DNA from 2 places in the Rothia sp. HMSC069C01 genome. Region 2 is predicted to be linked to the other one. Evidence: predicted binding sites of a transcription regulator. Region 2 holds the regulator's gene; the other holds the start of a gene.
What was found. The regulator LexA, encoded in region 2, represses DNA repair genes until DNA is damaged. The targets are predictions, from matches to a motif close to TCGAACANNTGTTCGA.

Region 1 (8,106 bases), on a different contig from region 2:
TTTTTATTGGACAAAAGTTCCTTGTAAGTGCCCGAATGGACGATTTCACCGCCATGTTCGCCCGCGCCTGGACCAACATCGACAATCCAGTCGGCTTCCCGCATCGTGTCTTCGTCATGTTCCACTACGATGAGGGTATTTCCCATATCGCGTAGCTTTGTCAAGGTATCGATTAGACGTCGGTTATCGCGCTGGTGCAAACCTATAGAGGGCTCATCCAACACATAAAGCACACCAACGAGCCCGGAACCAATCTGGGTTGCCAGTCGTATGCGCTGGGCCTCCCCGCCCGAAAGCGTGCCAGCGGAACGTGATAACGTCAGGTAATCGAGCCCTACGTCCAAGAGGAATTGCAGGCGTGCATCTAGTTCCTTGAGCACCTGGTCGGCGATCTTAGCCTCGCGAGGGGTCAACTTTAGGGCGCGCATAAAATCTAAGGCGGTACGAAGCGGCATAGCGGTTACATCCGCAATGGATTTACCCTCAATTTTGACGCTGAGAATAGTAGGGTTAAGCCGCGCACCGTGACATACCGGGCATGCAACTTGACGCATATATTGTTCGTAGCGATCACGCGCAAAATCAGATTCAGTTTCTTGATGTTTACGCATGATATTGGCTTTAACACCCTCAAACCCGGAAGTATAGCGGCGTTCGCGTCCAAAACGGTTGCGGTACGAGACCTCAACTTTAAAATCTTTGCCCTCCAGAATTGCTTTGCGAACTTTGGCAGGAAGATCTTTCCACGGAGTGTTAAGATCAAATCCGAGCTCTTCGCCGAGACCTGCAAGAAGACGTAGCCAATACTCGGTGGTAGATTTTCCCTGCGACCACGGAGCAATAGCACCTTCACCCAGAGTCATGTCTGGGTTGGGTACTAAAAGATCCTCATCAACTTCAAGCCTGGAGCCAATACCATCGCAAGCTTGGCATGCGCCGAAGGGCGAGTTGAAGGAGAAGGCGCGCGGCTCAATAGTGTCCACCTGCAGGGGATGATTGTTGGGGCAGGCAAGGTTTTCACTAAATGTTCGGGTACGTTCGGGTGAATCTGCTTGTACATCTACGAATTCGATGAGCAAGCGGCCATCGGCTAGTCTGAGTGCGGTCTCCACAGAATCGGTCAGTCGCTGGTGGATGCCCTCCTTGATCACGATGCGATCTACCACAACGTCAATGGTGTGTTTGTATTGTTTCGCTAGTTTAGGAGGATCCGAAAGTTGAACTGTTTTTCCGTCCACCCGGGCACGCGAATAGCCCTGTGTCACCAGGTCTTTGAACAGATCAACAAACTCACCTTTGCGAGCTGATACCACGGGGGCAAGAACCTGCAAACGCGTACGTTCGGGGTATTCCAGCAGTGCATCGACAATCTGCTGCGGGGTTTGCTTGGTAATTTCTTCACCACAGACAGGGCAATGCGCACGTCCTACACGGGCCCACAGCAGGCGCATATAATCGTAAATCTCAGTTATGGTGCCTACCGTCGACCGCGGGTTTTTTGAAGTAGATTTCTGGTCGATAGAGACCGCTGGCGATAGCCCCTCAATAAAATCAACATCGGGCTTATCCACCTGCCCAAGGAACATACGCGCGTAGGAAGATAGTGATTCAACGTACCTGCGTTGTCCCTCTGCGAAGATGGTGTCAAAAGCAAGTGAAGATTTACCCGATCCCGATAGCCCTGTAAAAACCACCATTGCGTCACGTGGAATCGCAAGATCAACATTTTTGAGGTTGTTCTCACGGGCACCCTGCACACGAATGCTACTCAAGTCGTTTGACTGCAAAGGGGTGGTTGCTGATCCAGCGCGGGGAGGCATCGAAAATCCTTTCGTCTATCTTCGAATCTACATTCTACGCTCTTTCGGCGGGGATAGCATGCTTTATGATGCAGGTTTGACTCGTGGCGAACTTTTTTCCTGGCGACTTTCGTTCCCGTTACCCCCTTATACCTGCCGCTAGAAACGGGATATACACCGCATCAGTACACTGGATATATGGCTACTTATCCCGAATCAACTCTTATCTTCGAAAATCCGGAATTTACGGTACGTGCCCTAAGCGTCTCAGACATGGATAACAGCGTCTACCTGATCACGATTCGCCATACTGGCGAGCAAATGCTGATCGATCCCGCTTATGATGCGGAAGCACTGTATACCTTCACGCTTGAGGCAATCATGCAGGACTGCCCAAACCTAGCCCTTACAGAAGAAAACGACCGCCGAGTGCGCATTCTCGAATCTGAAGAAGATTTCGAGCCCATCCCCCGCCGTGCTCTTGGCGTGACGGGCATTATGGCCACCCATGGGCACTGGGACCACATTCGTGCTCTGCGCGAGCTTGAATCTCTCACCGGTGCCATTACTTATGCAGGATCCGCGGACGCCGAGGCCATTCGTGCGCAAGAAAATTTCACGGTCGAAAACGAGTTAAACGGCGGCGAAGTTTTTGATTTTTACGATACAGAGCTGCAGGTGCGCGCTATTTCCGTTCCCGGGCATACTCCCGGATCCATCGTATATTCTGTGCAGACCACATGGGAAGATGACTCCCCCGCTACCCTGCTTTTCACCGGCGATGCGCTCTTCCCCGGCGGCGTAGGCAAGACCGATTCTTCCGCGCAGTTTGGCGAACTTTTCTCAAATGTTCTTGAAAAGCTCTTTGGAAACTTTGATGATGAAGCGATTGTGCTTCCGGGTCACGGGCGTTCCACAACATTAGGCACCGAGCGTCCACACCTTGAAGAATGGGGTTCACGGGGCTGGTAGCCCAGTACATCCTGTAGGCTTTCTAGCAGCACAAGTCTGGTTAAACAAAACGACCGCGCTACCATAGCGCGGTCGTTTTATGACACCCGGGGGTATCTATCACTCACTCAAACACAAGCAACTCGAGGACAATTCATGAAACCTTCGATCACTTGATAACTCAAGTCTAGCCTACTTTTGGGTCGGTTTTCTACATGGTTTTTGCTCCCCAAACACCTTAGATAAGCTGAGCGCATATTTGTAACCGTTCTGTTATTTTTACCCCACATGAAAGCAGGGCATTTAAATACCAATCGAGATTTTATCGATTTTTATATGGCATAAATCACTAAAACTTTTTTCTGGAAGTTCCGCGTCATACAGCCATTTTTCAAGGTACACCCCTAAATAACAGTATTGTTAAACCTGCGTAATCATGCGGATTCTATACACCAATTGGTCTGTTTGAATGGTTTTTTCGCAACACACACGAAATCAGTAAAAGCTACCCCTCGGTACAGCCCACGAAGACGCAGAAAAGGTGCCGTGTGCATCCCGATATAACGAGGATGCCCACGGCACCTTATCAAGCTTGCCTTCGTCTTTTATGGGCGAAATATGCCCCAGAAACCACTACGAAAGACCGATCATCGTACCGTTTTCATCAAAACCAATACGCTCTGCAGCAGGGCTCTTGCTCAGACCGGGCATGGTGCGCATCGTGCCGCAAATAGCGTAAACATAACCGGCACCTGCGGCAAGACGAACCTCGCGCACAGGCAAAGTCCAGCCGGTGGGTGCACCCTTGAGGGAAGCATCCGAAGAGATCGACAGGTGGGTCTTGGCAATCACCACAGGTAGATGCGAGTACCCCAAATCAGCAAAACGCTTAAGCTGCTTTGCCGCTGCGGGAGCAATCGAGATACCGTCTGCCCCGTAAACCTTAGTAGCAACCTTCTCAAGCTTAGTTTCGAGAGAATCCTCAAGATCATAGGTGTACTCCAGGTTCGAAACGTCGTCGCAAGCCTCAGCAACCACATTTGCCAGGTCAATCGTACCCTTGCCACCCTCAGCAACACCATGATGGATAGCTACGCGAGCGCCAGCCTCTTCGGCAATACGGCGAATAGCTTCATGCTCAGAATCGAAATCGGTGGGGAACGCGTTAATAGCCACCACCGGCTGCACACCGAAGTCACGCACAATCTCAATGTGCTTCTTCAGGTTAGTAGCCCCTGCTTCAACGTCGGCAGGGTTCTCTTCAAGCATGCCTTCGGGCAGAGGCTTGCCCGGTACGATCTTGTACAGCCCAGAGTGGGATTTGAGGGAACGTACGGTGACAACCAGCACAGCAGCATCAGGCTTCAGCCCTGAGATTCGGCATTTAACGTTGAAGAAACGCTCAGCACCCATATCTGCCCCGAAGCCTGCCTCAGTAATCACGTAGTCGGAGTATTCCAAGCCAACGTAGTCAGCGACAACTGAGGAGTTACCGGTAGCGATGTTCCCGAAGGGGCCCGCGTGAATAAGTGCCGGAGTGTGTTCGAGAGTCTGAAGCAGGTTGGGGTTAATGGCATCCGCCAGAATAACAGCCATTGCGCCGTCAGCCTTCAAATCGGCGGCGGTGACTGCCTCACCATCGTAGTTCAGACCGATAACAATCTTCGCCAAACGTTTGCGCAGGTCCTCAAAGGAGGTTGCCAGCGAAAGAATCACCATGATTTCAGAGGCACTGGTAATATCAAATCCGGTCTGTCGGGGCACGCCGTCAATACGCTCGCCCAGACCGACTACGATGTTGCGCAGGGAGCGGTCGTTCATGTCGATAACGCGGCGCCACTCGATAGCACGGGGGTCGAGACGCAAGTCATTACCCTGGTGCAGGTGGTTATCGATCATGGCGGCCAAAAGGTTGTGGGCTGCGGTAACGGCGTGGAAATCACCGGTCAGATGCAGATTTAGCTTCTCCATGGGAACGATCTGCGAGTAACCGCCGCCAGCGGCACCGCCTTTAATACCGAAGGTTGGTCCCATGGCAGGCTGGCGAAGCGCCAGCGCAGCTTTACGTCCGGTCTGGGCGAATCCCTGTGCTAGCGAGACAGAGGTTGCGGTCTTACCTTCGCCGAGCGGTGTGGGAGTTACAGCGGTAACGACAATGTACTTGGAACCGCGCTTTTGGGCGGTTTCTGCGTTGGTGCTTTCGTCGAGCAGGACCTTGGCAACATATTTACCGTAGGGTTCCAAACGATCTTCGCTGATGCCGTTCTCGGCGGCTATTTCGGTGATGGGCTTAAGCTCAGCAGCGAGAGCAATTTCGAGGTCGGAAGGGAAAGGCTTGTTCGTCATCATTGTCCTTAACAAGTAGAAACCAACAGTTCCATATCCCATTCTATGCTCTAGCTCACGGAATGTCACTCATTTCTGCCTATGCTAACGGACTCTCAATACCTTTCGACATACAGAGAGAATACTTATCAGTGTTAACTTTATAAGCCAGTGTTCCATAGGATTCTGCCACGTGTGATCACCCTGAGAATGTATAAGGCGGGGGGACATTTGCAGCGGGAGCGTGATCTTCGAGCCGGTGCTCTCTAAGTTCAAAGAAACTATATACAAACTGAACGAGTTTCTTGAACGTCTTTACATCTGCTATCGCCCTAAGAAAGGACGGAATCGCTCGTACAGACCTCGGGTTGCTTTTTCGACACGTTTCTTTGTGCGTGCATACGCACTCTTTGTAGCACCAAACCGGCGTATTTTTGGCAGGATTTTCGGGAAGTCAGTTCCAGTTGTCTTGAATTCTCCTGTCTCAAAGGCCCTGTCCATAAACAGTTTAGTTTTTTCAGGGTTTAGTTTCTCAGTTTTGATCAGCTCTTGCTCTTCGTTTTCACGAATGCCAGACGCATAACGGATTAGTCCTTCAGCCGTATCAGTGTAAACATCCGGGTTCTTTACCACTTCTTCTACGTATCCCTGAATAATATCCTCACTGGGGCGTAACTCGGGGTTTGCATGTACCGCGCGGTTGATGGAGCGGCGAATGGTATCGCGTTCCTCCCCATCTTCCGCACCGTGAAGGCGAGCAACGAGTTCCAGAATATAATCAACATTGACTTCCTGGTGCTTCACCAAGTCGATTTCAAAAACCAGCTGCTCGAAAGCCTCAACAGTTTTTTGAGCTTCGGATACTTCCTCGTCAGTTGATGCTGCGAACTCGTCAGGATCCTCTAAAATAATATGCGCTTCGGCAACTTCTGCACGTACATCCTGGTAGGTTCCGGTGTAGTCCTGGAGCGTGTAGTCGTCAATTAGTTGTGCCTGTTCGTCATATTCGTCGAACATCATGAGCTTATTATGTAGATCAAGCACTTCGCCCAGAGTCTGCACAAACTCCGCTTTCTGGCCCTCGCTAGCCAGTGCTAATCCTGTAGCACCAATAGGAAATGATTCAAGCAGCTCAGTAGCTTTTTGGGTGTACGCTGCGTATATCTGTGAGTAAGGTTCAATGAGAGCGGTGCTTGCAGCATTTTTATCGCCGAAAAGCCCAAGCGCCTCATTCGTATTTTCTTCAAGATCACGGAAGCATACGATATTCCCGTAGGGTTTAACAGCGTTAAGGATGCGGTTCGTACGGCTATAGGCTTGCATAAGCCCATGCATGCGCAGGTTTTTATCAACCCACAAAGTATTAACTGTTTTGGAGTCGAACCCGGTAAGGAACATGTTAACCACAATAAGAAGATCAAGCTCACGGTTTTTCATCCGTTGAGAGACATCCTTGTAGTAGTTTTCAAAGCTGTTTCCTTCAAGCGAGAAGCTCGTCCCAAACATAGCGTTATAATCGCCCACAGCGTCCGAAAGCAGCTGCCAGTCTTCGTCGTTCAGATCATCCGTATCGAAGTTTTCTTCACTCATAAAGCCCTGCTGAGCAGCACCTGGTTTTGAGTATATGATGGCTATTTTGAGCGCAGAATCTTCACGAATATCATGACTTGCTATACGTTCTGCCTGCAGATGAGCGAACTGAGTGTAGTACTTACGTGCCGCCTCAATACTGCTGGTCGCTAGAATCGAGTTAAACCCGCGCCGTTGCGTACCTTTATAGTTGTACCCACTCCCCTGGTTAGTTTTCTTAGCATAGTTGGTCAGGATGTAGTCCGCGATAGTGCGGATACGGTCATCAGAATTTAGTAGTTCACGGGTCTGCTCGTCTTCATCGCGGGTTTTTCCCTCAACGTCACGGTATTGAGCACTAACATTGTTGTACTCAATGCGGAAAGGCAGCACGTTACCATCTCCGATAGCGTTGACTACAGTATATTCATGCAGACGTTCGCCAAAGAGGCTTTCGGTGGTAGCACCCAGTGCACCGGTAGAGTTTGCGTCAAAAATTGGTGTTCCGGTGAATCCGAAAATACTGTATTTTGTGAAGCGTTTAGTAATAGCTCGGTGCATATCGCCGAATTGGGAGCGATGGCATTCATCAAAAATAATCGCCACACGTTGGGAGTACGCCGGATGGTTTGTCTCGCTCTTAATTAGGCTGTTGAGCTTGTGAATAGTAGTAATGATAATGCGTTTTGATGGGTCACTCAGCTGTGCGTTTAAAATCCGGGTTGAGCTATTGGAGTTTGCTGCCCCCTTCTCAAAAGCGTCGTATTCTTTCATGGTTTGATAGTCAAGATCTTTGCGATCGACTACGAAGAGGACTTTTTCGACCAGACCCGTTTCAGCCAGTAATTGCGCGGTTTTAAAGCTGGTGAGGGTCTTCCCCGAACCGGTAGTGTGCCAGATAAAGCCTCCCCCTTGGCGGGTACCAATGCGGCGGCGGTCGTTATTGGCAATGAGCACACGGTTAATAATGCGTTCAGTGGCTACGATCTGGTAGGGTCGCATGACCAGAAGCGTACCCTCAGTATTCAGCACACAATAACGGGTAATAATATTGAGGATGGTTCGTTTTGCGAGGAAGGTTCGCGCAAAAGGGATGAGGTCGGTAATACGATGGTTCTGTGCATCTGCCCAGTAACTTGTGAATTCAAATGACTCTGTACCTGCCTTGATATTTCGCTCTTGGGCATTTCCATATTTAGCTACCTGTGCGTTCCGCACCGTGTTGGAGTAGTATTTGGTCTGCGAGCCATTACTAATAACGAATAGCTGCACATATTCGTATAGCCCTAAACCCGCCCAAAAACTTTCTTTCTGGTAGCGGTCTATTTGTTGAAAAGCTTCTTTGATACTCACTCCGCGTTTTTTGAGCTCGATATGCACCATAGGAAGGCCGTTAACCAAGATGGTGACATCATAACGGTTCATCAGAGGGTGGGTGCCATCGCTGCCCTGCACACTGTAT
Region 2 (8,106 bases):
GTTTGGGAAAACGCTGCCCCCTCGTTGAGGAGTGCTTTAGTGAGCGGGCGCGCCAAGAAGCATATGAAGCCGATCTCGTGATTACTAATCATGCGCTGCTTGCCATCAACGCTTTTGAAGGTTTAGGTGTACTTCCCGAACACGATATCGCTATTATTGACGAGGCGCATGAGCTCGCAGATCGCGTGACTGGCGCGGTGACGGATTCCCTTTCTGCTTCCTTAATTAGACGTGCCGCTCGCGATATCCGCAAGAACTCCAAAGCAGACTCCAGCGCGCTCGAACAAGCCGCCGGTTCTTTAGAAACCGCATGTGAAGGTGTTTCTGAGGGCTTAATAGAAAGGCTCGAAGGGCGACTTCTGAACGCACTCGCGGCTGTAGCCGATGCCGCACGGGCGGCGCTTTCCGACTCTAAGAGCGACAATAAAGAGGCGGATGCCGGGCTTCAGATGGCTCGTTCACGTGTTTCTGAGGTACATGATGCTGCAACGCGCATTTTAGAATCTGCTGAACATCGCGAAGTGCTGTGGTTATCACGCCAGGGCGGTTGGGAAAACGGACGATATACCGCAGCTTCTGATCAGGATCCCGCCACACTCCACGTTGCTCCTTTGAATATCGGAAGCCGTTTACGTGAGGGGCTTTTTGAGGATCGTACCGTTATTCTTACGAGCGCAACGCTTACTGTGGGGGAATCCTTCGATGCAGTAGCCGGCTCCCTGGGGCTGGCTGGGCCGCAGGCTCCGCGCTGGGAAGGTCTTGATGTAGGCTCTCCGTTTGATTATCCGCGGCAGGGCATTATGTATGTGGCTTCCGATTTGCCCAAACCGAGCTTTGGCGTGAATCCTCAGCAGCTCGAACGATTACGCGAATTATGTGAAGCTTCTGGTGGTGGGGCTCTGGGGTTATTCTCGTCGAAGCGAGGTGCCGAACAGGCGGCTGAATATGTACGTCAGCACACGGATCTGAATATTCTCTTGCAGGGAGAGTCCTCATTGCGGGCTCTTGTCGAGGAGTTTACTGAAGATATAAATGCTTGTCTTTTCGGCACCATGAGCCTTTGGCAGGGAGTGGATGTTCCTGGGGATTCCTGTCGTCTGGTACTGATGGACCGTATACCGTTCCCGCGCCCAGACGATCCTCTCGCTCAAGCGCGTACCCGTGCCGTGGCAGAAAAAGGCGGGAATGGGTTTATGGCTGTTTCGGCATATCATGCGGCAATCCGCATGTCTCAGGGATCAGGGCGATTGATACGTTCCGTCCACGATCGCGGGGTAGTGGCGATCCTTGACTCTAGGCTGGCGACTCAGCGATACGGCGGGTACCTGATGCGGGCGATGCCTAACCTTTGGACCACCCAGGATAAGAATGTTGTTTTAGGCGCTTTGGAACGGCTTTACCAGAGTATTGACTAAAAACAATAAGATACGCGGGTTTTAATACACGTTGTATTCCGGTACTGGTGCCGAGACATGAACGTAGCGAAGCGTCCATAGATGTAATGTGGGAAAGGGAGGGTACCGTTCGACGGTACCCTCCCTGATGTATTTTGCGCTTATGGCTGCCTATAGTAATTAGTTAGTCTATCGGGGCAACTCGGATACGGTTCCCATCTAGATCACTTGCTACGAAAGTCATCCCAAATACATCACGATGGGGCTCTTCCAATATGACAACCCCTTGTTCCACCCAGGCTTGGTACTGTCTGAGGATTTCTGCATCGGAGCCCTTGAGATTTATACATACCTCAGACGTACGTGTTGAAGTTTCATGAAGAGTATTGCTTGCTCCGGTCCACAACGCTAGCGAGACTCCCGGCGCTAAATCCATGGTGACATAGCGTGGCGAGGTAAAACTGACCTCAAGATTTAGAATGCTCGTATAGAAGGACACTGAGGCCTCGATATCCGATACATAGACAATAAAAACGATCTCACGGTCAATCATTGTGCTGTTATTCCTTCTGGACATGAGACGGCTGAATACGCAGGAAAGGAACCTCTAGCGTTGTGTCTTTTGAGAAAAACGCGCGCAGGTCAGAAGGTCCCCGTTAGATGCTTCGCAGAACAGAAACTACTTTACCCATCACCGTGGCGCGGTCGCCGAGTATGGGCTCATATTGGGAATTTCGGGGGAGTAGCCAGGTATGACCATCTACTTGGCGGAATACTTTGACGGTCGCTTCGTCGTCAAGAAGAGCCGCAACAATGTCTCCATTATCGGCGGTGTGTTGTTCACGTACAACAACCCAGTCACCGTCGCATATGGCGGCGTCAATCATCGAATCCCCTTTGACGCGAAGCATGAAAAGCTTCCCACTGCCCACGAGCTGGCGGGGGAGAGAGAGAACATCCTCAACGGATTGCTCAGCCGTAATAGGACCACCAGCAGCAATGCGACCTACGAGGGGCACGGGAACCATATCCTCATCGCTCACCTCAAATGTAGGCAGCTCCGGAAAATGGGCTGAAGCGCCCTCAGACTCTATATCGTCAAGAATCTCGATGGCACGCGGTAGTTTTGGATCGCGGCGAATATATCCCATCTTCTCAAGACGACCGAGCTGATGAGTCACCGAAGAAAGTGAAGCCAATCCAACGATATCGCCAATCTGACGCATCGAAGGGGGATATCCCTTCTGCTCGATTTCTGTACGAATCGCATCCAAAATTTTCTGCTGACGCGGAGTCAGCGGAGGGCGCTGAGCTTCGGGTGTCATGCGGAGCCTTCTTTCTAACTATTTACGCACGCCATGGTTCCTGGAGTATTGACTGGATCCAGGTAAGCATAACGATGAACCGTCTCGTTCTCAGTCTAAAGCATCAGAGGGAAAACTTCAAACAAATATTCTATGACCCTCGAATATAATCGAAGAAATATTTAGTAACTTTCTACTAGACTATCGAAACTAGATTCGATATAGTTGGTGTCTACGGAAGACATATTCGATAAAAGTTGAGGTTTTTCGGTGAGGTGTTCTAGTTCAAGCTCTTGCTATGCAGGGATTATTGGTCTTCGAAGTACTTCGGTATTTCTAGAGCATCTTGAGAGAATCCGAAAGCAAAATATGTGCTTTCTGCAGGAATATGAACTCATGTCAACCGCATTATGAGCACTGAGAATGGTGTGTAACGGCGAGGATATGAACTGGTCACACACCAGCGGAAAGGAAAATACTATGGCAGCGGCTACTTCTTCCTCCCGAATTCCGGCGGGGTTAACCGTTATTCACCCAGCTCGTGTTCGACAGGACTCTTATCAAACACGTTCACACTATGCTTCATCACGCCGTTCCCGTATGTCGCATCCTCGGCTGACTTCTTCCCAATCACGTGCTGTATACGAGACTTCATTCTCGGCTACACCACAGAAAGTGAACGTCACATCTTCCTCTCAGACTCAGCAGAGCGTAAACGGTAAAACATCAAGCGGACAGCGGCGGGTTCCAGAAAAACTTAAAGGTGTGTCGGTGGTTAATAAGCGCAATCCCTCATATTTTACACGTGCTATGCATCGCTCTAGGGCTCTGAAAAATTGGGTTTTTGGCATTCCGCTGATAACGTTGGCGGCCCTTGTCGTTCTTGGGGCGCTCATTCTTATATCGCCGCATACAGCAAACGCTGGAAATGAATCTCATGGTGCAGGAACCCGATACGTGACCGTTCAATCTGGAGATACGCTCTGGGATATTGCACAAGAGGTAGACCCGAAGACTGATCCACGCGACACCATGGTGCAGATCAGTAAACTTAATGATCTGCAGGGTTCAACTGTCAAAGTCGGGCAGCGTCTAGAGGTTCCAAACGTGCAATAGCAGGTGTAGCTGTCTCTTGAGCTCCTAGAAACTGTGACTGTATGCATGCGTTGTAGGGGCTGCGGTTCTCTGCTCTCATTGACTAATGTGTGATTATTAGCAGGTAGCTTTTAGAAGAGAGAGGATCTGTATCGCGTAGAGTCTTTTTGACATATGGTGCTCAATACAGGCGACGTAACATGCGGTATGCGATGATAGCGTGAGATTAGGGACAGAAACCTTGGAGTTTGTACCCTAGAGATACATGACGTTTGTATGCTCGCCCGGTTGTTCGTCTGGAATCCGGCGGGAGCGGAACTAAGGAGTCTCTATGACCACACGTCCCACCGTAGCTATACTTGGCGAATTCGGCACATATGGCGAGCTCCAGCAAGCGTGCGAGCGTGTCGGTGCCCAAGCGTTCGTTACCACAGATCTCGATTCTCTACGAGACGCTGATGGTATGGTGATTGCTGGTCATAAGAAATCTCTTGAAACATACGAGGCTGTGCGGAAACTCCACGGTGATCGGGTGCTTGGCAGGCGTGTTGCAGGCGGCCGTCCTGTCCTTGTTGCGGGGGCTGGTTTTGGGATGCTGTTTGAAGTTATCCGAACCGTGAACCCAGATCTTGGAGACCTTGATATTTCTGCATTGGGAGAGTGGCCGGGTGCTGCACAAGCTCTGGCCACCGCTGGGGCTCATCCAGGACACTATAGGGTTGAGGCTGCTGCGTCCAGTAAATTTTTACAGGATCTTCCTGAACCCTTGAATTTCAAGGCAGAGGATGCCGTGTTTACCTGGGATTTTGACCAGAGTATAGACTATATGGAGCCGCCTGCTGTCAGTTGGACTGATGCAGATCCGCGTTATATTGCAGCTGTCGAGAACGGTCCTCTCACAGCAATTCAATTTTGTCCGGTAGCTTCGGGTGCTGCAGGTGAAGAATTTCTTCGCCGCTGGGTTGCGCATCTTCCCGTCATGAACCGTTTGTAGCATCATAAATTTTACGAAAAACTGCGAAGGAGCATCACATGTCACCTCTATACTCCGGACTTATTCTTATGACTGTTGGGGCATTCTTTGCCGGTGGGGGTATATCTTTCCGTAAACAGGGCATATCTCTTGGCGCGCAGATTGTGCTGTGGATTATTGCTTTAGCCCTCTTTGGGTACGGGGCATATGTAACTTTCGTATACGGGTCACAGGGATAAGAATATGGGTACTCTAGAACTTCTTCCCGCAGTCGATATTGCTCAGGGGCGTGCAGTGCGTCCCGTAGGCGGTCGCCTCTCCCAACAGAGTGAGGGTACAGATCCAGTGGAAGCGGCTCTATCGTGGCGCCGCGCGGGGGCACGATGGATTCACCTTGTTGATCTGGATATGGCGTTTGGTCGTGGTAACAACACCCGCATTCTTCGAGAGGTTATTGATCGAGTTCGTGCGACAGCTCAGAATCCTATCAAAATACAGGTCAGTGGCGGTGTTAAAGATGAACGTTCTTTGGAATTCGCCTTGAGTCTTGAACCCGATCGCATCAATGTGACGTCGGCGGCGCTGCAGCATCCGGCATGGTTAGAGAAAACACTAGGGCACTATGGTGAGCGGATAGCTCTGGGTTTGGACGCTCGCAACGGAACCGTTGTAGCACGTGGGACCGAATGGTGTGGCGATTCCGTGCATAACACAGTGCGATGGCTGCAAACTGCGGGAGCATGCCGGTATATTGTGACAGATGTAAGCCGAGATGGTGCTCTCTCAGGGCCTGGGCTACAGCTGCTTCGTGAAGTTCTCAGTCTCACTGAGCATCCCGTTGTGGCTTCGGGAGGTGTTGCTTCTCTGGAAGATATTCGCACTCTTCGTGCGCTGACGAATCAGGGCTTGGAAGGTCTTGTCCTAGGGAAGGCACTGTACGTCGGCAATTTTACTTTTGAGGAGGCTCTTAAGGCGGCTAATGATGATGCCTCATAACCCACAAGAACAACGGAATCTGTCTGAACCCCAAAAGCGTGCAGCTGCACGGCGCGCGTTGCCAGAGCATATTGCGGCTCAATTGCGCAGCGCTGGGAGGCAAACTGATACTGGCGGACAGCCCTGGAAAGGGAGGAACCTAGGAGAGGGAACGTCACAAACCCATCAATACTATGGAGACGATGGCTTGACGAACCCAGATTTAGCGCGGGTTCTGACCTCTTTTGAAGCTGATGAAGTTGATGAGGCAACAGTTGTTGAAGCGTTGAGTGAAGTGCGAATATTTGCTCCGATTGTTGCTCAGCTTTCACAAGCTCATATAACCCATGATGGTCTGGTATCTGATAAAGAAGCTGACATGGCATTAGTCAGCCTGCAGGCTCCCGACGGTCGAAAAGCTCTTCCTGTTTTTACGAGTGTTGATGCTTTGACGCAGTGGCACCCACAGGCTCGCCCGGTTGCAGCCTCTATGCGTAAAACGGCATTGAGTGCTGTGGAAGATGATAACCAACTCATTGTTGTGAATCCTGGTCAGAACCTCACCTTTGTGGTACGTCGCCCCGCTGTTTGGTCTTTGGCGCAGGGGAAACCGTGGATCCCTTCGTATCTCAACGACGAGGTACTAAATGAACTAAAACGCCTTATCTCTACACAACCCGCTCTGGTAGATATTCAGTGTGATACTGGTGATGGCGTACAGGCACGCACAGGCACGGGGAAGATCCTAAGGGGCGGAGGTGCCGGTCCTGAACTTGCGATTAAACTTGCTGTTCTTCCCGGACTTACCCGCGAACAGCTCAATATGGTAATTCAGGATTTTCAGCGGAGTTTGGCGAGCAGCGACCTTATGTCACAGGTGGTTGATTCTGTGCAGATTAAGCTTCTTTCTGCTTCATAGATTTGTGTAGGCTCAGTTGATGATGTCTTGGTGAACTTTAGAGAGTGTGAGATTCTAGAACCATGAGTAATATGACGAATAGTTTTCAATTTGGCGCATCATCAAATGAATCTGTACCTGTACACGGCGGTACAGAGCTAACTGATGAACAAATGCATGCCGTTAGTGAACAGATGCGGGATATTGCCGATGTGCCAGCCGTTGAGATTATCGGTGCTGCGGCTGTCCATCTCATGAGCGCTGCAGCCGTCAAATGCGGTCTGGCTGCCGAAGATAATGCTGCGGAGTTACAGGACTTGGATGAAGCACGCAAACTTATTACTGCATTGGCGGGGTTTGTGACGGCGGCGGCGCCGGAAATTGGTTCGCAGCATGCCGCCCCGCTGCGTGATGGGCTGCGGACGTTACAGCTGGCGTTTCGGGAAGCATCGTCAATCCCAGATGAGCCGGGGCAAGGGCCTGGCGAGAAATTTACCGGTCCTGTGTACTAATTCTGCGTGCTGAAGTACCTTGAACGATCCGTGAATGTAAATCTTCATATGTTCGCTACACAGGTTTTCAGATAAGATTTTGCCTTGTGCGGGGTAGCGTAATGCGCATAATCGTAGCTGCCCCTCACGGCAGGTTTACTGGGCTGACTGACCGGCTTCACAGGGATAAAACGGGAATATGACGAAGAAGGTTATCGTTCTTGGCATTTTCTTGTGAATTAGCTGTAAACCCGGTAGACTAATGTACTGTTTGCAAGTGGAGTCTACTCCCACCCGCATCCGCCCGCATATGGTGTGAGGCAGACGGGTTAGATAACCGAATTTTCGGTATTCGATGTGTGCCTTCGCTTGTAAACGGCGAGGGCTTTTTTAGTGCTCGCCACGGATAATATTCACGGGGAAACCCACAGAGCACAGGAGCTACTCATTAGCGAACCACGCATAAACGATCGTATCCGCGTTCCGGAGGTCCGACTTGTTGGCCCCGGTGGCGAGCAGGTAGGCGTTGTTCCTCTTAAAGATGCCTTGCGTCTTGCTGAGGATGCCGAACTCGACCTTGTCGAGGTTGCCCCGAACGCGAAACCGCCCGTTTGTAAGCTCATGGACTACGGTAAGTACAAGTACGAAGCTGCGGTCAAGGCTCGTGAATCCCGCAAGAAACAGGTTAACGCCGTTCTGAAGGAAATCCGTTTCCGTCTGAAGATTGATACCCATGACTATGAAACCAAGGTTGGGCACGCTCGTCGTTTCTTGACCGGTGGGGATAAAGTCAAGGCCATGATTCAGTTCCGAGGTCGTGAACAGCAGCGCCCCGAGATGGGTGTGCGTCTGCTTGAGCGTTTGGCAGAAGAACTGGCTGAGGTGAGCACCATTGAGTCTCGTCCTCGTCAGGATGGACGCAACATGGTGATGGTTCTGGCACCGCTTCGCGGTAAAGCAGAAGTGCGCCGTGGAC

Region 1: a site for LexA is predicted at 1,842-1,857, ahead of uvrA (excinuclease ABC subunit UvrA). Genes of this name have one in related genera too.

What each region holds. Positions count from the first base shown of each region.
Region 1 is NZ_KV817408.1:380,565-388,670, reverse strand. Features, by position in the region: gene uvrA (excinuclease ABC subunit UvrA) at 1-1,820, opposite strand, end outside; gene HMPREF2981_RS08410 (MBL fold metallo-hydrolase) at 1,998-2,771, shown strand; gene HMPREF2981_RS08405 (formate--tetrahydrofolate ligase) at 3,384-5,096, opposite strand; gene HMPREF2981_RS08400 (type I restriction endonuclease subunit R) at 5,400-8,106, opposite strand, start outside.
Region 2 is NZ_KV817387.1:21,418-29,523, reverse strand. Features, by position in the region: gene HMPREF2981_RS04095 (ATP-dependent DNA helicase) at 1-1,415, shown strand, start outside; gene HMPREF2981_RS04090 (VOC family protein) at 1,579-1,947, opposite strand; gene lexA (transcriptional repressor LexA) at 2,051-2,719, opposite strand; gene HMPREF2981_RS04080 (LysM peptidoglycan-binding domain-containing protein) at 3,179-3,814, shown strand; gene HMPREF2981_RS04075 (imidazole glycerol phosphate synthase subunit HisH) at 4,125-4,787, shown strand; gene HMPREF2981_RS04070 (hypothetical protein) at 4,826-5,005, shown strand; gene HMPREF2981_RS04065 (HisA/HisF-related TIM barrel protein) at 5,010-5,762, shown strand; gene HMPREF2981_RS04060 (SseB family protein) at 5,950-6,660, shown strand; gene HMPREF2981_RS04055 (DUF1844 domain-containing protein) at 6,732-7,151, shown strand; gene infC (translation initiation factor IF-3) at 7,524-8,106, shown strand, end outside.